3 regions of the Pseudovibrio sp. Ad46 genome follow, and region 1 is predicted to be linked to each of the others. Evidence: riboswitches for the same ligand, from Rfam matches in the RefSeq annotation. Region 1 holds a riboswitch; each other region holds the start of a gene.
What was found. A riboswitch is a leader RNA that binds a small molecule or an ion and turns the genes downstream of it on or off. The one in region 1 is predicted to bind cobalamin.
Positions count from the first base shown of each region.

Region 2: linked by a shared signal. The riboswitch ahead of cobU (bifunctional adenosylcobinamide kinase/adenosylcobinamide-phosphate guanylyltransferase) and the one ahead of PsAD46_RS24015 (energy-coupling factor ABC transporter permease) in region 1 are both predicted to bind cobalamin.
Region 3: linked by a shared signal. The riboswitch ahead of PsAD46_RS02730 (ABC transporter ATP-binding protein) and the one ahead of PsAD46_RS24015 (energy-coupling factor ABC transporter permease) in region 1 are both predicted to bind cobalamin.

Region 1 is NZ_LMCG01000080.1:137,624-145,621, reverse strand. Features, by position in the region: gene PsAD46_RS24025 (hypothetical protein) at 225-1,040, shown strand; cobalamin riboswitch at 1,397-1,608, shown strand; gene PsAD46_RS24015 (energy-coupling factor ABC transporter permease) at 1,644-2,309, shown strand; gene ettA (energy-dependent translational throttle protein EttA) at 2,533-4,182, shown strand; gene PsAD46_RS24005 (hypothetical protein) at 4,241-4,978, opposite strand; gene PsAD46_RS24000 (glycosyl hydrolase family 18 protein) at 5,239-6,129, opposite strand; gene PsAD46_RS23995 (hypothetical protein) at 6,389-6,652, shown strand; gene PsAD46_RS23990 (DUF2293 domain-containing protein) at 6,660-6,995, opposite strand; gene PsAD46_RS23985 (diguanylate cyclase) at 7,025-7,998, opposite strand, start outside.
Region 2 is NZ_LMCG01000071.1:229,154-237,151, reverse strand. Features, by position in the region: gene PsAD46_RS19620 (alanyl-tRNA editing protein) at 1-331, opposite strand, end outside; gene PsAD46_RS19615 (LysE family translocator) at 399-1,043, opposite strand; gene cls (cardiolipin synthase) at 1,133-2,563, opposite strand; gene PsAD46_RS19605 (cysteine synthase A) at 2,660-3,697, opposite strand; gene PsAD46_RS19600 (hypothetical protein) at 3,943-4,632, opposite strand; tRNA gene PsAD46_RS19595 (tRNA-Asn) at 5,345-5,419, opposite strand; tRNA gene PsAD46_RS19590 (tRNA-Asn) at 5,459-5,533, opposite strand; tRNA gene PsAD46_RS19585 (tRNA-Asn) at 5,573-5,647, opposite strand; cobalamin riboswitch at 5,908-6,117, shown strand; gene cobU (bifunctional adenosylcobinamide kinase/adenosylcobinamide-phosphate guanylyltransferase) at 6,253-6,813, shown strand; gene cobW (cobalamin biosynthesis protein CobW) at 6,810-7,940, shown strand; gene cobN (cobaltochelatase subunit CobN) at 7,940-7,998, shown strand, end outside.
Region 3 is NZ_LMCG01000005.1:256,703-264,700, reverse strand. Features, by position in the region: gene PsAD46_RS02770 (DNA polymerase III subunit gamma/tau) at 1-683, shown strand, start outside; gene PsAD46_RS02765 (YbaB/EbfC family nucleoid-associated protein) at 764-1,090, shown strand; gene recR (recombination mediator RecR) at 1,268-1,879, shown strand; gene PsAD46_RS02755 (GNAT family N-acetyltransferase) at 1,995-2,513, shown strand; gene PsAD46_RS27830 (hypothetical protein) at 2,592-3,095, opposite strand; gene PsAD46_RS02750 (hypothetical protein) at 3,089-3,478, opposite strand; gene PsAD46_RS02740 (hypothetical protein) at 4,133-4,405, opposite strand; gene PsAD46_RS02735 (RNA ligase family protein) at 5,224-5,850, shown strand; cobalamin riboswitch at 5,975-6,185, shown strand; gene PsAD46_RS02730 (ABC transporter ATP-binding protein) at 6,529-7,311, shown strand; gene PsAD46_RS02725 (ABC transporter substrate-binding protein) at 7,324-7,998, shown strand, end outside.

The sequences.
Region 1 (7,998 bases):
TCCAAAGCAAATTTATGAAAATTGTAAGTAAGTGTTTCGTTGAGTGAAATTCTTTATATACGTGAATACTCGTATTTATCTTCAAGTTGAGAGGAAAGAGGGACGGGCTGTCAATTATGATTCTCTTCTCTTTTCACGACAGCATTTAGTTCATTTTTTATGGGCAATTGATGTGCATTGTAGTTCACCATCTTGCTGAAACAACTTTCAGGTGGTCTTGAACGATGCAGTGGTCCAGCTTGTTTTTATACTCAGCGGTTTCGGTTTTGCAGCCAACTGGTGGAGAGCGAGATAATATCTTGCCGAGTTGGAGCTCAACCACAGCGCGCCATGGTATCGTGGAAAGCATTGAGCGTATGGCTCGGGCCGGGAGCCCTGAATATGTGAAACTCGATGACCGTGTTGCTGTTTTGGTTGGCGATGGGGCTTTATGGAGTGACGCGCTGGCTGGCGCAGACAATGCAGTGATGCCACCTGAAGCTGGCGATAGTTTTGGTAGCTTTGCTGACTATTCTGAAAGCGTACGTGCTCATCTGTCATTACACGGGCCGAAGGCTGTTGGCGCGACATATAGAGAGTTTGCTTTTCAGCCTCTGAAAGAGTTGGTGGGGTTCTTGAAAGAACATCACTTTCAGATTTGGGTTTTAAGCTTTGGAGACCATGAAGTAGATTGCACTATGGCGGAGTTGAATTACGGACTTCCGAGATTTCGGGTTATCGAGGTTACTCCCCGCGCAGCGCCGGTGTCTTCTACAGATCTTGCCCGTACTATCTGGGAGAGAATAGGAACAGCACCCCAGATTTTTCTTGGACGATCTCACAGTGATCTTGGCTTGCTGAAGCTTGCTGGAAAAGGTGAAGGGGTGCTTAAAATCCAAATTTCTGCCAGCCAAAATACTTCCACTCCTACACCGGATTCAACTCCTGATGATTCTGGAGAGCAGCAGAACTCCTGGAGCTTTGTGGTTTCTCCTGAGGAGCATTGGCTAAGGAAATATTCGTGGCAGGCACCTTCGGAGAGAACTTATAGCAAGAACTAATAGAAAATACTGAGACTTTCGTTGCAACCTGTATGAGATATATTTGATCTATTCTAGTTTTAATCGATTGAAAATCTGAGTGCTTTTGTAATGTTGAATAATATCCGATGTTTCTGAGGTAATTTTATTTATTTTGATGAAGATCAATGAAGAAATGGGGCACTCTGATATTTCTAAATGCAGCTTCGGCTGGCACTCGGATGGGGGAGTGTCAACTTTCTTAAAGGCGTGTACCAACGGGTACACGCCTCTTTTTTTGCCTGCAGCTCTGGCGGGTTACGAAGGCCGTTGCATCCCTCTGATTGTTGCTTATTCCAACTACCTCTTATTTCTAGTTGTGTCTTCTCTTGTAATTTAGGATATTCCCGCTGTTGGGTTCTGTAGAAGCCAAGCTTCTTGGATGAAAAGGGAATGCGGTAGGGATGACCAAAGATGGGCCCGAACCGCAGCTGCCCCCGCAACTGTTACGTGGTGCCTTCTTCATAAAAGCCACTGGAGATGATCTCTGGGAAGGCGGAGGACGCAAAAGCCATAAGCCAGGAAACCTGCCCGACACGACATAAACTCATGACCGCACGGAGGGTGCGAAGAGGAGCATATTAAATGCATATTGAACCGGGTTACGTTTCCGCCGCCAAGGTTATTGCTGCCAATGCAGGGGCCGTTGGCGTTATTGTCTGGGGCTGCAAAGAGCAGATCTCCGAATTCCTGAAAGAGCCATTCACACCACTGAAAACGCTATTGGCTGCGGTTTTCTTCTCCATTTTCATGCAGAGCTTCCATATGTCTGTTGGAGCATCAGAACTTCACTTCGTTGGTGCGATGGCGATGTATCTGACGCTCGGGTTTACCCCTGTTCTGCTTGGGTTTGCCATTGGCTTGCTGTTTCAGGCGCTCGCTTTTGATCCGCAGGACATGTACCACCTTGGCGTCAACAGCTTGTCTTTGATGTTGCCGCTGATTGCCGTTCACTACCTGAGTGGCCGTGAGCTGTTGTCCAAAGAACTGACCAAGCGTGTGAGCTTTGCGCAGATTCTGAAGTTGGATGCGATGTATTATGCTGGCGTGACCGGCATGGTTGGCTTCTGGTTGATGATTGGGGACGTTGCTACGCCGTTTACGGCATGGGCGCAGTTTGCTCTGTCTTATCTGGCAATTGTTGCGTGTGAGCCATTGGTCACCTTCATTGCTGTGAAGGGGCTCAAGGCCGTTGAAGACAATGCGATTGTTCGGAACCTGACAGTGGTTCAGCAGTTGAAGCTTGCGTAAGTTTTCACGAGTTTGTTTGTTATTGGGGCGGCAGTGTAAACCTGCTGCCCTTTTTCTTGCGTGGAAGTGACCAGGTGTTGTCGTGAAATTCTCCGTTTGAGGAGAAAAAGCGACGGATTTGATCATCGCTGAAGTGTTATGGATTGCCCCTTGGCGCTGCTTCCACTATGAGTGCTCTCCAGAGATTTCATTGTTTACACAGATCAGGAGATGCAGGCAGTCCATGGCGCGCCAGTTCATCTATCACATGCACGGGGTCTCCAAGGCCTACGGTGCAAAAAAAGTACTCGACAATATCCACCTGTCTTTCTACCCGGATGCGAAAATCGGTATCCTTGGTCCAAACGGTGCAGGTAAGTCTACTCTTTTGAAGATCATGGCTGGTCTTGATAAAGAGTACACCGGTGAGGCATGGGCTGCAGAAGGTGCCAAGGTTGGCTACCTGCCGCAGGAACCAAAGCTGAATGAGGACAAGACCGTCCTTGAAAACGTGATGGAAGGCGTTGCGCACAAGCAGGCACTTCTGGATCGTTATAACGAACTGATGATGAACTACTCAGATGAGACAGCCGATGAAGGTGCTCAGCTGCAGGACATCATTGATGCGCAAGATCTGTGGAATCTGGAAAGCCAGGTTGAGATGGCAATGGAAGCGCTTCGCTGCCCTCCATCCGACTCTCCTGTAAATAACCTTTCTGGTGGTGAGCGTCGCCGTATCGCGTTGTGTCAGCTGCTCTTGTCCGAGCCTGACCTGATGCTGCTTGACGAACCAACCAACCACCTTGACGCTGAGACCGTGCACTGGCTGGAACGCCATCTGCGTGAGTTTAAGGGTTCAGTGCTGATCATTACCCACGATCGCTACTTCCTTGACAACGTGACTGGCTGGATTCTGGAACTCGACCGCGGTCAGGGCATTCCTTATGAAGGCAACTACTCCACTTACCTTGGTCAGAAAACTAAGCGCATGGAGCAGGAAGGCCGTGAGAACATGGCTCGTTCCCGCGCTATCAAGCGTGAGCAGGAATGGATGGGCATGACGCCGAAGGGCCGTCAGACCAAGTCAAAAGCGCGTATCAATGCTTATGATGCGCTGTTGACTGCTCAAGAAGAGCGTATGCCTTCAATTGAGCAGATCCTGATCCCTGTTGGTGAGCGTCTGGGTAACAATGTTATCGACGTTCAAGGCGTTTCCAAAGGCTTTGGCGATCGTTTGTTGATTGATGATCTGACCTTCAAACTGCCACGTGGTGGTATTGTTGGTATCATCGGTCCAAACGGTGCTGGTAAGTCAACACTCTTCAAGATGTTGTCCGGTCAGGAAAAACCAGACGGCGGTGAAGTGGTCGTCAGTGACCGTGTGCACCTTGGTTATGTGGATCAGTCCCGTGATAAACTGGATGACAGCAAGACCGTTTGGGAAGAGATTTCCGAAGGTGCTGAAGTGATCTATCTTGATAAGAAAGAGATCAACTCACGCGCTTACTGCTCCTCCTTCAACTTCAAGGGTGCTGGACAGCAGGCGAAAGTTGGTGATCTTTCCGGTGGTCAGCGTAACCGCGTGCATCTTGCTAAGGTTTTGAAGTCAGGCGCAAACGTTCTTCTGCTCGATGAGCCGACCAACGATCTTGACACCGAAACACTTGCAGCTCTGGAAGATGCGCTTGAGAACTATGCTGGTTGTGCCGTGGTTATCTCGCACGATCGTATGTTCCTTGACCGTCTTGCAACGCACATGCTGGCCTTTGAAGGTGATAGCCACGTTGAGTGGTTTGAAGGTAACTTTGAAGACTACGAAAAAGACAAGGTTCGCCGCCTGGGCGCACACGCTGCAGACCCAAGCCGCATCAAGTACAAGCCACTTACACGCTAAGTCTAGCTTGCTTGAAAGAATTAAGGCCCGCATTTTGCGGGCCTTTTTTGTTGTTTTACTAGATGGTTAGCAGCTCGAAGACAGGTTCACGCCGCAAAGCTTCTGTCTGCGCAGCACCTCCATCGCGGTCGCTTCGAATTTCGTTGCGATAGCTGGCAAAGTCCCAATGGTGTGGAGCAACGTCTGACGCTGGTCGTTCACCAGGTTGGATACCTGCATGAGAGAGTTTCTGCTCGATGGTTTCGACAAAGGATTTATCATTCTTCAAATCTTGCGCCGTGTACTGGGAATCTTCAGCACTTGGGCGCAGGTAAAGAGTAAATTGAGCACCGACTTGTACGCGTGAGCCTTCTGTCACGCGTGTCATGTCGGTTACTTTCCATTTATCGACCGGAGAGTCTTCCGAAAAGAGAAGTGTGTTAATGGCATCAAAGGCTTGTGGTACCTGACTAGGCTCGATGCTTAAATGGATTTTGTCACCCGCAAACTCACCTTTTGCGTTTGGATCAATGCGCTTGGTGTGGATGAAGCTGTCCTGACTCTCAATATTGAGCGTTCGCCAACCACTGTTCTCTGACCCCCAGCCACTGTTCTTTGCTGCTTCGAAGTTTGGTGGGTTTGCTGCTGGGCGGAATACTGGTGCAGGCAAGTCTTTCACTTGCTGCGCAACAGCGTCCTGCTTACCTGCCAAGCCTCCTGGTTTGTTGGCTTGGTGGTTGGTAGCAGCCTGTTGCTGAGGTTGGTTGAGCTGCAATGGTGGGACTTGCAGTTTAAGAGACAGTCCAAACTTTGGCATGAGATCCTCTCCTCGCTTGAAAACTTGAAGGCCGCGTCATCAGACAGGGCTGTCTGGTCCCTGTATTGCTACAACCTTTGAGGGAGAAGATAGGGAATGTGCAGCGTGCATTACGTGCTGCTCGGCACTGATCACGAAATTGTTTTCAGATCGGTTGTTTTGAAGTTGCTTGTCTGGGAAACCGCTATTTGATTTTAGGTGGGGTTTTGCTTCTGAGTGGCGGAGCAGGGCATGCTCCGCCGTTCGCTGATAGCTCGGGATCAGTTACCAAGCGCCTTTGCCATGGTTGCTGCCCATTCATCAGTGCCTGTATCTGAACCGTATTGAGTAGGATATTGCCAACCCATCACGCCGGCAAAGTCAGGTTCTTTTGCGAGGAGAGGTGTGATGAGGTTTGATGCTATATCATCGTCGCTTAAATAGCCGCTTCCAGCGTTGGCCTGTGTTGTCGGCTTTCCTACAATAAGCTTGGACGCAGGTACTCCTGTTGATGCGATGCCAACGACACTGGAGGGAAATGTCTGGCCATCAACCAGCTCAGTGCCTACAACCTTGCCGGTTTCTTCTTCTGCTGTTTCGCCAACATACCAAGGATTGTTGTAATATTGGATATTGTAGAGATCGATCGTGTCTCCGGCATTCTTCGCAACATCGACGTAGATCTGTGTGTATGAGCCGGGAGCTCCGCCGTAAAAGTATGGTGCTTGCGGCGCATGTGTTACGAAGTTCTGGCCCTCAGGAAGACTTGTTTTTAGCGACTTAGATAAGTCAACAAGGAACGTCGTTGCGTCATATCCAGTATAGCCTGTATCCTCCCAGTCGATATCAACACCATCAAGGCCGTGGTCGGTTACCATCTTAGTCAGCTGTTGGACTGTGTTGTCGAGGTTGTTTGCAAGAGCTGCCCAAGCAGCGGTTGTAAAGACTTCGCCGCCGATTGAAATCAAGACACGCTTGCCAGCTTTTTTCAGATTACTGATCAAATCCGGTGCATTGAACATGGCTTGAAGTTCTGTGCTTGGGGAGAGATTTCCCGCTTCATCGCTCACAACAAAGCAAAGAATGACTGTTGTATAATCGCTTTGCGCCATCTCAGCGATGAGCTGTGTATTCGTGCTGAGAGCGTAGCCGACAATTTCTTTATTTGGCATCTGATTTCCTTTTTTCTCTTGTGCTCAATGAGCTCGCGTTTAGCTGACGAAAATCAAGAGAGGTCGTGATCTGATAAGTGTGTTTTAGTTAATGCTTTTAGAGTTATACGTGAGACTTCGGCCTCATGATGGGAGATGAGCCATCATCTATATTCATGCTTCATACGTAGATGTGCTGATGTGACGCATGCGCGTGAATGTTAAATTGATGTAAGTCAACTCTGTGTTCTTCCCCCATCAATCAATAACGGGCACTGCAATGAGCGATACAACTCTGTCTTCTGCTGAAGATCAGCAGGATAATGATCCACTCTTCTTCAAACTTCTTTTCCTTGTTCCAATCATCGGTTGGTTGTTCAAAGATGCTGTGCATGGCAACAGCGAAGCAAAATACTATTTCTGCGCGAACTTCTTTGTTGGCTGGGGTTTGGCAATTGCATTCTTCGGGTATGCTGCGATCATCATCCCTGCACTGTGCCTTGTAGCGCTTGCGTTTACTTGGATTATTGGTGTTTGCCGATAATTTGTAGCTACTGATCTTGCTCGCCGCTTTCATTGGGAGCGGCAAGCAGTTCCCCGGCGGTGATGCTTCCGCCCCATGATGTGATGGTGGCTTCCATCTCATCTGCGACGCAGTAACGAGCAGCGTCCCGGTCCAGACCTTCTTCCAGTAAATCATCGTAGTCAGTATATTGATGGCGCACATAGCTGGTTGTTGCCAGCAGAACCGCAATGTGGGCTGGGAGGTGGCGCAGGTGCTGTTGGTTGGCTTTGCTACGTATTTCAGTTGCATCCAGAAATGGAACATGCGGAATAAGCGTGCTCAGGGCGTCGCTGATCGCTCGTTGTCTTTTGGTTTTGCTCACACATGATCTCTTTGCGCTGGTGTTGCGCGCTAATTTATCATGGATGATGGCAGGCGCGATATTCTTCTAAGTGCCATGTTTGTTTTTACTCTCTGGATTGGATCTGGCGAGATGCCGAGCACGTGCTTCTTGTAAATCTCAGAAAAGCGTTGTTCAGGGCCATAGAATGCGCCTTGGACGTACTCTGCGCCTAATTTTCTCAGTTTCTCTTCGGTGTTTGCATTTTTGATTTCCGAAAGGATGATCTCGATGTTCAAGGCATGTGCGAACTCAGTTGCAGCGGAAAGCAATCGTGCTGTTTTATCATCTTCAAACAGCCGTTCTACAGAGCCCGCGTGTAGTTTGATGTAGGAGATCTTCAACTTCTGGAAATGCTCAATCTTTAGTCCGCCGGAGTCAAAGTGGTTGATGCACAACTTGACACCTGTGTTTGTTAGCTCATTCAGCTGACCAATGAGGATATGAGCGTTGGCTCTTAAGAGAACACGCGAGGGGATCTCCAATGTGAACTTGTCTGGCGATACATTGTTTTCCTGTAAAAGGTAGCTGAGATCATCGCAGAATCCTTCCTTTAACACAGAGGGAACGGGGACGCGGAACAGGAACTCCCAATGTTGCATAGGAGTGTTCTGACAGGCGCGCATGGTGTGAATGATGGCTGCAATTGTTGTCTCACCAAGAACATTGCTGAAGCTTGCGCTGTCGAAGATGTTTGAAAGGTCACATCCCCGAGCAATTTCTAAAATCTGAGACGGCCATTCTGGCCGTGCCTCCAACATTCGTATTTGGCTTGTTTGGCCAAACCTTATGGGCTGGAAGATAGTTCCGACCTGGTTTTGCAAGAGTGCCTGTTTTGCGGTTTGCTGAAGGGTGACCTGCCGTTCCAACCGGGTGCGCATGACCTGATTGAACAGGCTGGCTCGATTTCGGCCTCTCTTTTTTGCATGATACAGAGCTGTGTCGGCACTATCCTGCAGTTCCTTCACAGTGTTTGCGTGGCGTG
Region 2 (7,998 bases), on a different contig from region 1:
GCAAAGCTGTGTGAACGCGCATGCGCTTGTAGCGGGTTTCCCAGTCAATGTGCGCAGTAATCTTTGCGCCGCTGATCAGCCCTGCGGGAAGCTCGGTGCCATCAACTGGCACATGCACAATCTGGCTGCGGTCTTTGGAATAAACAGCTGTTGCAATTGGAATGCGAGTGCCATCCTCCAGCTCAAGCGAGCCGCAGTCACCCGGCTGGCCGCCGCCATTGGGGTAGAAGCAGGTCCGGTCCAGAATGATGCCACCTTCCGGAGTGATTTCGTTTACAGCGGCTTCGCTGCTGCGCAAGTAAGCATCTTCACGGTACAAATGTTCGGTCATGGAATAATCTCAAATGGATTGAACAGGTGCGCCATGAAATGAATTGGCGCACCTTTAACTGGTGATCTTAAGCGGTGGTGCGTGCGCTGAGCAGCTTCACAGCGAACGCTGCCATGATGCCAGCGAAAGAATAGTCGAGGATGCGCATCACCCGCGGTGAGCTGCGCAGGAACTTGGAGACAGCAGAGGCCCCAAACACCATTACCAGACTGCTTGGCACGTTCAGCAGAATGAAGAAGAAGCCAAGGAACAGCAGTTTGGAGGTTGCGTATGGATCAGATGCGGACACAAACTGTGGCAGGAAGGTTACGAAGAACAGCACAACTTTCGGGTTGAGCAGGTTGATCGTGACAGCCTTAGCCCAGATGGCTCTTGGTGTTTCGCGGGATGCTTCGCCTTCTTCCAATGAGAGGGCTGAGCCGTTGCGCAGGATCTGGAAGGCCAGGTAGACCAGATAGAGCGCGCCCACTGTTTTGAGGATCTGGAAGGCGAACTCAGATGCAGCGAGCAGCGCGGAGATGCCAACGGCTGCCAGAAACGCATGGATCATGATGCCGTTTGTTGCGCCGATGATCGCAACCAGTCCCGCTTTGCGACCTTGTGTGAGCGTTTTGCTCATGAAGAAGGTCATGTCCGGTCCAGGAGTAATGGACAGGATGAAGGCAGCAAGGGTAAAGCCCGCCATCACACTTAGTTCAGGCACAAAATACATGCGAAAGGCCCTCTGGGTTATTATTCTCAATTGGCCCTAACGTATTTTACTGCCCCCGCGCAAGTCTACTGAACTGTCCTCATCAAAAACTAAAGTATTGGTGAGAACAGACGGGCGGCTTGGGCGAGGACGCGGAAGGCGTAGCGGCGGTTGTTGAGTTCGAGGCGATCTGTTTGACGAGCGCCTTTGAAATCCTGTTGCAGCATCTCTTCGGTTTTCCTGATCATATTCTGGCCCGTGAACCAGAGGGTGATCTCGAAGTTGATGTTGAAGGAGCGGTTGTCGAAGTTGACTGTGCCGATGCCTGCCAGTTCCTCATCGATGAGGATGACTTTTTCGTGCAGGAAGCCTTCCAGATAACGATAGACCTTGATGCCATGGCTGGCGAGGTTATCTGCATGGGCGTAGCTGGCGAGCCAGACGAGCCAGTGATCGGCTTTCTCCGGCAGGAGGATGCGGACGTCCACACCGCGCAAAGCTGCTGCGTAGAGGGCTGTGAGGACCTCGATGCCCGGTACAAAGTATGGGCTGACGATCCAGATGCGGTCCTTGGCTCTTGAAATGCTCTCCACGAACGTGATGGCGCAGTCTTCCTGAATGTCCGCCGGGCCTGTTGGCATGACCATGACGCTTTCCCCACCCGTTTGGGAGAAGGTGGAGGGCAGCTCCAGCTGTAATGTCTTGCCCGTTGCAAATTGCCAGTCTTCGCTGAAGGACAGTGTGGCTGCCAGTGCTGCAGGGCCGGTGACTTTGACGTGGGTGTCTCGCCAGTGGCCGAACTCCTTGGACAGCCCCAGATACTCCTCACCGATGTTGTGACCGCCGATCCAGCAGTGTTTGCTGTCTGTGACCACGACTTTGCGGTGATTGCGATAGTTGAGGCGCATGGGGCCGAGCATGCGCATAAGGCGGTGGCGTCTGTTGAAGGCGCTGACGCGGACACCAGCGTCCTGCAAGCGCGTGAGGTACTGTGTGGAAAGGGAGCGGGAGCCGATGTCGTCGTAAAGCAGGCAAACGTGCAGGCCCGCTTTAGCGCGTTCTATCAAGGCATCTGCCAGTTCCAGTCCTGCGCTGTCTTCGCGGATGATGAAGAACTGGACGAGAACATGCCTTTCGGCGGTGCGGATGCCGTCAATGATGGAGGCAAACATGGCTGGACCATCGATGAGCAGGTCACACTGGTTGTTTGCAAGAAAAGGCACCGAGGCTACGCGGGTGTGCACCGGCCACTGGGTGTTGGCTGCGCTGTCTACAAACGGTGTGTGACGATTGAGGACGTCTGCTTCAATCTGGGAGATGTCATCGCGGACCTCGATGTAATCATCCAGCCGCTTCCATGCGAAGACGAAGTAGAGCGGGACCGTTGGCATGGGGATGAAAAACAGGGAGAGCAGCCAGGCAATGCTGCCTTGCGAGGTGCGTGAATACATGATCTCGCGAATGGCGCAAATAACTGCCAAAGCATAGAAAAGAACACTGAAAATTGCGATCAGGGGGAGAAGGCTAAATGAGGATTCCAAGCGCTACAACTCCTGTAATGCGAGGACCTACTTATAGCTGTGCCAAGAGGAATGGTCAAAACCTCTTGGCGTATTGTGCAGTTCTTTCCGTTAAGGTCAGGCAGCTTCAAATGGAATGGCGATTTCGGACTTGCGTTCCATCCATTCTGGCACTGGCAGGCCTTTTTCGCGCAGGAAGGTCGGGTTGAACATTTTGCCCTGATAGCGGGTGCCATAGTCACACAGGATGGTCACGATGGTGTGGCCGGGACCGAGTTCTTTTGCGAGACGAATTGCGCCAGCGACGTTGATGCCGGAAGAGCCGCCAAGGCAGAGGCCTTCGTGTTCGAGAAGCTCGAAGTTGATCAGCAGGCCTTCTTCGTCAGAGATGCGGTAAGGGATGTCGATCGGTGCATCTTCCAGATTGGCGGTGATGCGGCCCTGACCGATGCCTTCCGAGATAGAGGAGCCTTCGGACTTCAGTTCGCCGTGGGCGTAGTAGTTGTACAGCGCTGCGCCGTGTGGGTCTGCAAGGCCGATCTTGATGTTCGGGTTCTTTTCCTTCAGGCCGATGCCGGTGCCGGCAAGCGTGCCACCGGTGCCGACTGCACAGATAAAGCCGTCCACTTTGCCGTCGGTCTGCTGCCAGATTTCCTGAGCGGTGGTTTCAATGTGGCCCTGACGGTTGGCGGTATTATCAAACTGATTGGCCCAGATGGCGCCTTGCGGGTGGGTTCTGTTCAGCTCTTCTGCGACCCGCTGCGAGACTTTGATGTAGTTGTTCGGGTTCTTATAGGGGACAGCCGGAACTTCGATCAGCTCGGCGCCTGCGATACGCAGCATGTCTTTCTTTTCCTGAGACTGGGTCTCGGGAATGACGATGACAGAGCGGTAGCCCAGGGCGTTGCCGACCAGCGCGAGGCCGATGCCGGTGTTGCCAGCCGTGCCTTCCACGATGATGCCGCCCGGCTTGAGCGTGCCGCGTTTGACTGCGTCATTGATGATGAAGAGCGCGGCGCGGTCCTTGACGGACTGGCCCGGGTTCATGAACTCGGCTTTGCCGAGAATTTCACAGCCGGTTCGCTCGGAGGGGCCTTTGAGGCGAATAAGTGGAGTGTTGCCGATGGCTTCGATGGCAGAGGCGCGCGTATCCATAGTTTCTCTCAAATAATTCGTATGACCAAAAATCAGAATGCGGGTGTTTACCCCTTTTGAGACCACGCTACTGCGCTGACCTCACGAGAACAAGAAATGGGCTGCCAAAGGGTGCGTCAGACTAGGATATTATTCTCTTGGCGATTGCGCATGAGAACAAAATTGCTCACGGGGTGCGTGGCTTTCGAATGAGTGCGCTAAATGCGATTTGAGAGAGTATCGATTTGCGCGCTGTTCCGTCTCTGTCAGGACCTGCTTTCCAGCCAGGTGATGGCATCCTTGGTGGCTTTCCAGAGGATCTCACCGTTCTCACCTGCGCGCAGCATGAAGGAGTTATGGACTTCCTTTGGGACGGGCTGCACTTCCAGCAGGTTCACCTGCGTATCCAATGCCGGAGCAAAAGCTTCCTTGCGGGTGATCACAAAGCGCTCATCAGTTGGCACGCGGGACTGGTCTTTCTTCAGGCTGGCAGACTGCAGTGCTTTGTTGTGAGTGGCAGGTTGCATCACGGTGACGGCGATGGCTCTGCCATCTGGCAACAGATGCGTCTCGTTTTGCTGGACCTCGGAATTGTAGATGACCTCGCCGTGGGTATCGATCAACTCGACCCACAGGGTCTTGCGGCCCTCAATTTCCACCTCACCAACCCAGATGGACAAATCACTCTCTAATGGATCGGCGTAGGGTGTTTTGGAGGGCGGAGCAACTGTGACGGCCAGATAGTCCTCTGGCATGGCGTAGGTGTTGCCATTATCGGATTTTTCGATGAGCTGAGGGCCGGATGTTGTGGCAGGCGAGGAGGCAGGTGGCGTTTCTGCGTGCGAAGGCGCAGCCAAAGCGAGTGGCGCAGCGATGCAGGCGGCAAGAAACCCTGATCTTGTGAGATGCAACTTGAAGGTTTGCGGCAGACCGCAGGATGGCAACAGACTACTCATTTATGGCTCCCTGACTTTTACGCAGCAACTTTCCCAGAGGGGGCGCCTTATTATGTGCACTTCACTAGTCATCACTTAGTAGTGATTATGATAATATGCACTAGATATATTAGAGGTATACGCATTTACTTAGAGTATCTATGCCATAATAATTGTATATAAATTATGTTTCGCGTATTTATACTTTCAGGTTATTTAAATGCTATTATGTAAAATTTTCATTGTGTTGATTTGCTATATGATTTGGATAGAACTGTGATGTAGATCGCAGTTTGTACATATGGCAAAAAAATCTAGTATTTTTCCGCATGAGCTAAGCTTTTGAAAGAACAGCGCTTCATTTCGGCCAATTTTTTGTGGGTGCCAAGGGCTGTCGGGCGGTATTTGAGCTCGTTGCTGATATGCACAGCTCTCCAGACTTATGAACTCCCTAAAAATTGAAGGAGCCAGAGCTGGGTCAGTGGGTGGCCATATGCAGGATCAGGGTGAGTTTTAGCGCAAAATGGAACGCCTCCGCTTTTGTGCGGAAGAGAGTTCTACCCAAATGGACTTTATGTCTTCGGCCAGCGGCACTTGATAGTGCTGCGCCTTCGCTTCGCGTGAACATGGTTTTCTACCCATCATTTTTCTTGTTTTCTGGATAGACGCACACGCACGTGTTTTGTGAAGAGAAGAGCTGTTTAAGAGGAAGGGGAGGATAAAGAGAAAAGTATGGCTCCCCGGGCCGGATTCGAACCAGCGACCAAGCGGTTAACAGCCGCTTGCTCTACCACTGAGCTACCGGGGATCATACTATGTTGCCATTGGCTTTGATCGATAAAAGAAGTGGCTCCCCGGGCCGGATTCGAACCAGCGACCAAGCGGTTAACAGCCGCTTGCTCTACCACTGAGCTACCGGGGATCACGATGATCTTGCCGTATGGCTGCAAACGAAAAAGGATGGCTCCCCGGGCCGGATTCGAACCAGCGACCAAGCGGTTAACAGCCGCTTGCTCTACCACTGAGCTACCGGGGATCATGACACCCTTGCGAGTTTGCCTCGCCGTTTGCGTGAGGAGGCTTTTACAGAGGCATGTTGTGTTTGCCAAGTCGTTTTTTGCGTATTTTTCGATTTGTGGACAGTTTCTCTATTTTTTTATTGAGATATCCAAGGGGGTTAGCCAGAAATCTCCAAAAACCGCGGATTTTGCGGGTTTGATTTTCCGGTGATGTTGGAATCCTCACAAAGACAATTGACAGGAGAGCTGATTGCGCCCCACACTTAAGGCCAGAACTCCAGTTTCTTTTTGTTCCGGCTCAGGCTTTGGAATGACAAGATTAAACGGGAATGCGGTTCCATATATTATGGAGACAAGCCGCAGCTGCCCCCGCAACTGTGAGCGGTGAGACCTTAGCGAAAATCCCACTGGCCTTTTAAGGGCTGGGAAGGGGCTATGGTCGGTTGAGCCGCAAGCCAGGAGACCGGCTGGAGATATGATTTGACATAGGACTGCTGTCGGGTGGACGGCGAGAGGTGCTCATGACGCATATTTTCCTGTCTCCGTGCGAGACAGTTGCTGTACTTTCATATTCTTTGATTGAAGCCCCGGCTTCTTTGCGCTTACTGACCAGCTAACCCAGATGGCTGAACAGAGAGGCGACCTTCGTGTTCGCCATTGCTTGGTTACGGGTGGAGCTCGTTCCGGGAAAAGCGCATATGCGGAAAAGCTGGTTATAAGCAGCGGGCGACGCCCGACTTATATCGCGACAGGCCAGGCCTTTGACGGTGAAATGGAGGAGCGTATCGCGCATCATAAGATGCAGCGGGGCGACCTTTGGGACACTGTTGAGGAGCCGCTGGAGCTTGTGCGCGTGCTGGAAACGCATGCCAGCAACGATCGTGCGATCCTCGTTGATTGCCTGACACTTTGGCTTTCCAACCTTATGCACGGGTCGCGGGACTGGACCGTGGAGCTTGAACGGCTTGAGGCGGTTCTTAGCTCTTTGCCGTGCCCTGTCGTGTTTGTTGGCAATGAAGTGGGCATGGGCATTGTGCCTGAAAACGCCATGGCCCGCGCCTTTCGAGATGAAGCTGGCCGCCTGAACCAGCGTATCGCCGACCTCTGCCATTTTGTGATGTTTGTGGCTGCTGGGCAGCCTTTGCAGCTGAAGCCTGCTGTTTTACCGGAGATTTCCCTATGACTGTTTCTTTTGCTGCACCTTCTAAAAAAATCCCTGCTGTCATTATCACTGGTTTTCTGGGTGCCGGAAAAACCACGCTGGTACGCAACCTGCTGATGAAGGCACAGAACAAGCGCATTGCGCTGATCGTCAATGAATTCGGCGAGATGGGTTTTGATGGCTCACTGGTGAATGGCTGTGCTGACCCGGACTGTTCTGCTGATGAAGTGGTGGAGCTGGCCAACGGCTGCATTTGCTGCACGGTAGCTGATGATTTTCTGCCGACCATGGAGATGCTTCTGGAGCGCGAGCAGGTGCCGGATGTGGTTGTGATTGAAACCTCTGGCCTTGCTCTGCCACAGCCGTTGGTGCGTGCGTTCAACTGGCCTTCTGTCAAGCCACGTGTGACCGTTGACAGTGTGGTGACCGTGGTAGACGCACCGGCTGTTGCCGCTGGCAAAGTAGCCTGCGATGAAGAGGCTGTTGATGCGCAGCGGGCGGCGGATGATGCGCTGGACCATGAAAGCCCGGTGGAAGAGCTGTTTGCGGATCAGCTGACCTGTGCTGACCTTGTTGTGCTTTCCAAAGCGGACCTTTTGAGCGAGGCAGAGCTGGCGGCGGTGAAGCAGACGATCCGTGGCCGTGTTCGCGATGGGGTTGAGATTGTTTCTGCCTCTCATGGCGAGCTGGCGCTGGATGTTTTGCTTGGGCGGGATGCTGGTGCAGAAGATGATATGGACTTGCGCCTTTCTCACCATGAAGCGCAGCATGCTCAGGACCAGGACCAGGACCAGGACCAGGACCAGGACCACGACCACGACCACGACCACGACCACCATCATCACGATCATTCTCATGATGATTTTGAGAGTTTTGTACTGCCAACCCGCCGGTTCGTCTCAATTGATGAGGTGAAGGCTCAGGTGGGAGCGGCCATGAAGGTTTCTGGTGTGTTGCGCATTAAGGGCAGTGTGGTGGTTGAGGGCAAAACCGCGCCGGTGCTAGTGCAGGCGGTTGGGCCGCGTGTGGAGGCCTGGTTTGCGGCTGGCAGTGAAAGCCACTCCAAACTTGTTGTGATCGGCCTTGCGGGGCTGGACAAGCACAGTGTGCAGGCTGCGCTGAGTGAATTTGAGTTGGTTCAGGCCTGATGCACGTACTTGTCGGGCAATCACGCCGATTGGATGATGGAGAAGAGGCCGTCGACCT
Region 3 (7,998 bases), on a different contig from region 1:
CGGAAGAGGCGCTGAAGCTGCTGAAGTCTGGCAAGTTCTCCCCGGCTGGTGGTAATGCGCCTGCGGGCAACGCGCCACAGGGCGGCGGCGGATCTAGCGCCAGCGCCGTTCCATCCGGTGGCGGCTCAGCTCCTCAGTTACGTGCTGTAGCTGGCGGCCAGCCGATGACACAAGCTATTGGCGCTGCACCGCAATCAGCCCCTCAGATGCGGCAGGCTGAGGAACTTAAAGAGAAGATTGCGATCCGCTCCTGGGCTGAGGTTGCTCAACTTGCGGCCCGCATGAAGGACATTCCAGTCAAGGTTTCGGTTGAGCGCGCGCTGCGTCTTGTCAACTTCCAGCCGGGCCGCATTGAAGTACAGCCGACTGAGATTGCGACAGCTGATGCAGCTGGAGAACTGGGCCGAAAACTGACAGAATGGACGGGTCGTCGCTGGATTGTTGCGGTAAGTCGTGACCAGGGCCGACCGACTTTGCATGAAGAAAAAGAAGCTAACCAAAGACAGTTGGTTTCTGATGCACATTCTGATCCGGAAGTGGTGAAACTTATTTCTGCCTTTCCCGGGGCTAAGGTTGTTGACGTGCGCATTTTGAAGCAGGAGGAAGATCTCCCCCTTGAAGCGGCGTCCGAGTCTGTCGACATAGAAGACATGGACTCTATGGATTTCACCCAAGATTTCTAAGGTTTCTGTGCTATGAAACCTTATGAACCGAATTGATAGAGCGCTGATGTGTGCTCAAGAGACGTTTAAGGAGCGAGTCGATGGACTTTCTTAAAATGATGAAGCAAGCCAAGCAGATGCAGGAAAAGATGGGCGAGCTTCAGGAGACTGTAAACGACCTTTCCGTTGAGGGAACCTCAGGCGCAGGCATGGTCACCGTTACGTTGAATGGTAAAGGTGAGATGACTGGTTTGAAAATTGATCCTTCTCTCATCAATGCGGATGAAGTTGAGATCCTGGAAGATCTTATCCTCGCTGCGCATAACGATGCTAAGGGAAAAGGCGAGGCTTTGGTGCAGGAGCGTACGCAGGACATGATGTCCGGCATGGGTCTGCCAGCTGGCATGAAACTCCCGTTCGGCTCTTAATATCTTCAAGGCTATCTGTTGCCAAATCACCGCGGCCCTGCGCAGATTTGGCGGTAGACCTGAAACGGATTTATTCCCTCTTGCCCGCCTCTTCAGGCGGGCATAGTTTATCTGGCATTGTCTCGCAAAACTGCTTTGCGGGTGCCTTTTCTTTCTCGCAGAGAGCATAGATTTTAGATGAGTACACGCAGGGTTGCTGGTCCCGAAATTGAACGCCTGATACAGCTGCTGTCCAAGCTGCCCGGCCTCGGCCCGCGCTCGGCCAGACGTGCTGCTTTGCATCTGGTTCAGAAGAAAGATCAACTGCTTATCCCGCTGGCAGAAGCCATGGGCGTGGCGGTTGATCAGGTTGGCATCTGCTCTGAATGTGGCACCGTCGACACCAGTGATCCTTGCACCATATGCTCTGATCCGCGCCGGGATGGAGCAACCATTGTGGTGGTTGAGGACGTCTCTGACCTTTGGGCGCTGGAGCGGGCATCCGCTGTCAGCGCGCATTATCATGTCCTCGGTGGCACCCTGTCTCCGCTGGATGGGATCGGGCCGGATGACCTCAACATTTCCAAGCTGGTTGAGCGGATTGAAGGCGGTGTGGTGAGCGAAGTTATCCTCGCTGTGAACGCGACCGTTGAAGGACAGACCACTGCACATTTCATTACGGACCAGCTTGCGCGATTTGAGAATGTGAAAGTGACCCGTCTTGCCCATGGCGTGCCGGTTGGTGGGGAATTGGACTACCTTGACGAGGGCACGCTGGCGCAGGCTTTGCGAGCAAGAACAAAGTTTTAGCAGGTTTCTTGCTCTGTGCTTGTGCGGGTATTTCCGTCGCATAAGTCGTTTGCGTTGCTATGTGCGTTGATTTGAAAGATTTGCGTATTTATTGCGTTGAACAGGATTTTTGAAAATGAACACGTCTTCCGCCAAACCAACCCAGTTTTTCATCCGCAAAACCCAGCGCAATGATGTGGATGAACTGCTCGCCCTGCTCAACCGGATTATTGAGGCCGGGGGGACAACTGCGCTTGAGAAGCCGTTGAACAAAGGTGAGTTCATCGAGTGGTTTCTTGAAGCGGATATTCTGGAGAGCACTGTTTGCGCGATTGATCGTGAGAGCGGCGAGCCGCTTGGCTTTCAAATCGCCAGCCATTACGGAGATATCCCCGCTGACTGGATTGATATCGGCACCTTTGTGAAACCGGGTTTGCACAAGAGCGGCATTGGCAGTGCGCTGTTCAAAGCGACACTTGCCAATCTGGAAGGCAAAGGCCTCGTCACCATCACCGCCACCATCCGCGCCGACAACACCGGCGGCCTCGCCTACTACACCTCCCGCGGCTTCAAAGACTACAAAGTGCTGGAAGCCGTGCCGCTGGCTGATGGGACACCGGTAGACCGGATTTGTAAGCGGTTTGATTTGGGGTGAGTTGGCAACAAGTTGTGCTGGATTATTTGCGCTTACCTAAACCAACCTGCAGCCAGAAACACAGAGCTCAATCGCTAATCAGCATCGAAACTGGTCACGATTGAAGTCAAACTCTTTAGGTGCGGAACACTTCGAGAGCCGATAAGGAATTTTGTCAGAAGAAAGCGCGAAAGGATCACCCTTTAGTCTTGCGATGATTCTTCGTTGCGACAATGCCAGCGACTGGCATGCAAAAGACCCACCATATCGCTTCGTTACTGGGTTATAGCTCTTCGCTGGATGCCGCCAACAAACAGCTTGTTGTCCTGCAACAGTATCACGCTTCCATTCCTCCGGGACTACCACTGAGTTCCCCGGATACCATAACCAAGCACGACCATTTTTGCCAAGATAGTTGACCTGATATCCATGAGCCTGAGAGAAACTTAAATAAGTCCAACCACTACTCGGGTACTCAGGAAATACTATCTCGCGGTCCACCACATCTTCAAAGGCTGGTCGAGATTGATTAGAACACCCAACGAGTCCTGCAATCATAATAAATGGAACAGTTAGGCTCACCGCTTTCAATATTTTTAACATTTGAGATCCACACGCCAATAATCAAAGCCTGAGTATTTAGATTGAATCTCTCGCAGATCCGACTTCTTTGAGAAGCCACCAACAAAAGCCAGTATTCCTGCCCCAAATTCTGCTTTACATCCAGTTACAGCGCGTGCAACGCCTTCAACCTCAGCAGGCGAATAAGGAAATCCTGAGCCTTTTGGAGCAACAAATGAAAAGGCTTTATCTTTTGCAACGGCCACCTCAAATGGCTTCCCTGCAAAGCGAACCTCCTGACGGGTTTTCCAGATAGAAAGGTTGGCAGCCTTTCGAGCGCGGACTTCTACACTATTACTTCCACTGCTAGAACAGCCAGCAATCAACATAGAAGCAGCGCATAAAGCGAACAATTGCTTTTTCATAACACTTCCCCATAGGTAATATACCGGCGAATATCACACGTTATTGGGGAAGTAAATTAACTGGCCATTACTACTTAGCTCAGTTTATCGAAATCACGCCTTACCTCTGTGAATGCCTCATAGAGCCCACGTACCCAGTCCGAGCAAAAGAGACGTTGAGATCTGCGTTTTGATTATCTGATGTAACTATAATGTATTGGTGAGGTTGTTGCGGTTGCTTCAATGCCGTCGTCCCGCACTTGATGCGGGATCCAGTGGGTGGGGCGGTAGAAGGAATGTTACCTCTGATTTTTCAGGGGGTGGACGTCATGTGGGTGGCACTGGTATTTTTAAGGAGGCGCTGGCCTGCGGCGTGGTGGTATTGCCGCAGACCAGCAGGGCACCGTTTGGCGAGGATGCGGGGTGGATTTGCGTTTCGCCATTGGTACCGGAGGCAAGTGGCACGGACTTGTGCCATTTACCCATCACAGTGCTGTTGAACGAGCTCTGCGTGGTCAGGGGTACCGATCACGTAGAGCGCGCTGCACGATTAAGCCATTTTCTAAGCCAGTCCTTTTTTACGAGGCTGGCTTTTTTCTTTGCTCCTGTGCATCTCCCTGATCGAAAACCGATGGGGTTTTTGGGAGGGTGCCTGCGAGCAAAGAGCTGCACGGCTTAATCAGGAAGCGGATTTTTTGCGTTTATTGGCTGCGGATGAGCGACTCGCTCTAACATTCCGCAGCTTTTTTCCAGTGCTTCAAGGCGATCGCGGAAGGCGTGATGCAAAGTGAACAGGGCATCGCGCTCACTGGAGTGCTGCATTCTCTCTGTCAGCACGAGGTGCTGAATATACGAGAGGTTTTGCAAATCCGAGACAGCGACGATGACTTCGTCAATTTCATTTTGGAAAGTATTTGTGGTGCCACAGGCACATGCGGAGTCGGTCATTCTCAATCCCTCTGTCTATAGGGTGTTGAACAACCGCGCGACAACAAGGCTTTCGACGGCCCGCTGGCGAGCGGGAGGTTCGAAACCTGTAGACAGACAGGCGAGTTTATTCCCTCCCGAAAGAGGTATTGTATTCACCGCCCTCCCGCTCATAGCAAAGGGTCTGCGCCCTTAGAAAAAAGGCACAAAAAATCCGCTAGTTAACGGGAGCGGTTACCGCTGTCTAAAGGAGGTTTCGAAGCCTCACAGATGAATGTGGAATGAAAACCGACGGTTGTCAAACTGACAGTTTTTACAAGGATGTGGATGACGGGGTTAGCGAGGCGTTTGTGTCGTGGCTTATGCCTGAGCATGTCGCTCTGGATCCCGGATCTACGCTGCGCTTGTCCGGGAAGACGGAGGGTGGCGTGAGAACCCTTTGGCGGGCGGGAGGCTAGAAACCTGCAAACAGACAGGCGAGTTTATTCCCCTCGAAAGGGTATTCTATTCACCACCCTCCCGCCCATAACAAAGGACTTGTGCGCTTCATGCATGAGAATGGGATGAGGTTATTACCCTGTCAAACTGGTAGTTTTGACAGGGATGTGGATGGTGGGGGGGAGCAAGGTGTTTGTGCCGTGGCTTATGCCTGAGCGTGTTGCTCTGGATCCCGGATCTGCACTGCGTTTGTCCGGGAAGACGGTGGGTGGTTGTGGTTGCTCGTTAAAGCTTGTAATCACCACCCGATAAGAAGAAGGGGCGGTGTCCTGGCTCAATGAGCATAGGAATTAAAATCGGAGTTCCCTTATTCGCTTTGGAGATAAGGAGCTGCGGGATCCATGAAGAAGTATGGCCGCACCTATCACTTACCCAGCTCTCCCGGTGTAATGAGCGACGACAAAATCCTGCGGGATTTGGCGGTTCTGGAAAGCGCTGCAGAAGTCGTCTTTACCGAGAAGATGGACGGCGAGAACACGACTATCCTGCAGAGTGGATGCCATGCGCGTAGCCCTGACAGTGGGTATCATCCATCCCGTGATTGGATGAAAGCTTTTGCGGCAGGTGTTTCGCCGTGTCTTGCTGAGGATGAGCGGATCATCGGTGAGTATCTGTTTGCCCGTCATTCCGTCGCTTATGACAGGTTGCCCACTTACTTTCTAGGTTTTGCATGGATTGCTGGCGGCATCACACAGAGTTGGGATGCGACGCTGGACCGTTTCTCAGAGCTGGGCATCGCTCCTGTTCCGGTGTTGCACAGGGGCGTTTTCACTCAAGCAAGCGTTGACGGAGTGCTGAACGGGCTCAACCTGAGCAAACAGGAGGGCTTTGTCGTGCGAACCACCGAGGCATTCCAAGAGCCTGACATGGCGACACATATGGCCAAGTATGTGCGCGCAGATCACGTACAGAGTGACACCCACTGGATGCATGGTGAGATTACCAAGAACGGGTTGCGAAAGAGCTAGGAGCACATGAGCACGTGGTTCTAAGTCCAGCATCTAGTGCGGGGTGACTTTGGTGTGGTGATAGCTGCTATCAACAGCACCTCAGGTCTATTCTCGAAAGCGCTTGCAATTGGGGGGCTCAATACTCAGTATGCAGGCCTATGGTTTCTGAGGTGCGAAAGGCCTCGGGATTAAAAGGGAACACGGTGAAGTGTAGCCAACAGGCGCTAATTCCGTGACTGCCCCCGCAACTGTAAGCGGCGAGCGACGCCAAGCATGCCACTGGAGAGATCCGGGAAGGCTGGCTGAGCACAGACCCGCGAGTCAGGAGACCTGCCATTATGTTTCACTTCAACCCGGGCGGGGCGTCCCGGAGGAGGCCATAATGGTTGCATTGGCGCAAGCCTCTCACATATCCGGTTTCTGTTTGCCCCTGCCGTTGCGCGGAGGGCGTTATGTTACCTGTTTCCTCAAGACTTAAACTTTATTCCGGGTCGTTTTGCGAACCGCTGATGGTTGACGCGCGTGTGCGCTTGACTTTTGCCTCAGGATTCGACAATCAATGTAACGTTATAACGTTACATTGATGATGTGTAGTGTTTCACTCAGGTGGGTTGGTACGATGCTTGATCCTGTTTCTCATCATTTAGGCACCTTTGGTTGCCCGATTGAGGCTGAGCTGCGCACGGGTGCTTTGGCATGAGCGCGGTTTTTGTTTCTGTGTGCGATGTTTCGTGGGCGCCTGATCGGAAGAGTTCGTTGGTGTTGCAGCCGTTGAGTTTTGAGTTGGCTGCGGGGCAAGTGCTTGGCGTGGTTGGCGCGAACGGGGCTGGCAAGTCTACGTTGTTGCGGCTGCTCTATCGGTTCAACAAGCCGATGAGCGGGCAGATTTGCGTTGGCGGTGATGACATCTGGTCCCTCTCCGCCAAGATCACGGCACAGCGGGTGGCAGCGGTATTGCAAGAGCAGCCGACGGATTTTGCGCTGAGGGTGCGTGAGATTGTGGAGCTGGGACGCACGCCGTATCGCAGTGGGTTAGCAGCTTCCGGAGAACGAGACCGGCAGGTGGTGGACCGTGCGATCCGCGCTTTGCAGCTGGATGCCTTGGCCGGACGGTTGTTTGGCACGCTTTCTGGCGGAGAGCGGCAGCGGGTTATGGTGGCGCGGGCGTTGGCGCAGGAGCCAGAGCTGCTCATTTTGGATGAGCCGACCAACCATCTCGACATTCGCCATCAGCTAGAAATTCTGAAGCTCATTGAAGAGCTGGATCTGACGATCATCACCAGCCTGCATGACCTGAACATGGCAGCTGAGGTGTGTGACCAGATCCTGTTGCTGGACCACGGGCAAATGCTTGGATTTGGGGTGCCGGAGCAGATCCTCTCTCCCGCTTTGGTTTCCAAGGCTTTTCAGGTGCGCACAACGCGCGAACAGCTGGTGGACCGACAACACTCTCTTCTGACATTTGATCTGCATTCTTAAGGGTACTTTTTCATGAAAAAACTTGGTTTGGCGCTGGCTGCGGCGCTGCTTTCCTCTTCCGCTGCGCTGGCAGAGGTTTCCGTCAAGAGCTGTAACCGCACTGTCGAATTTGATGGCGTGCCGCAGCGGGCGGTATCGCATGACTCCAACCTCACAGAAATGATGCTGGCACTGGAGTTGCAGGACAACATGGTGGGCTACACCGGTATTTCTGGGTGGAAGACGCTGGATGAAGAGCTCACGGATCAAGTGGCTGTGCTGCCGGAGCTTGCCCCAAAGTATCCGAACAAAGAAATCCTAATTGGTGCTGACGCGGATTTCTTTTTTGCAGGTTGGAATTATGGTATGAGGGTTGGTGGCGAGCTCACACCGGAGACGCTGGAGCCGTTCGGTATCAAGGTGTACGAGCTGACCGAGAGCTGCATCCATATTGGCGAGAAGCCAAAGGTTTCCATGGATGACATGTACAATGATCTTTTGAACCTTGGCCGCATCTTTGATGTTGAAGAGCGGGCGGAAGCGTTGGTGCAGGCTTATCGCGAAGACCTTGCGCAGTTCAAAGCTGGCTTGAAGGCTGCTGACACACCTCTGCGTGTGTTTGTTTATGACGGAGGTGAAGATTCTCCGTTCACTGCTGGTCGTTATGGGATGCCAACCGCGCTGATTGAGGCTGCTGGCGGCACCAAC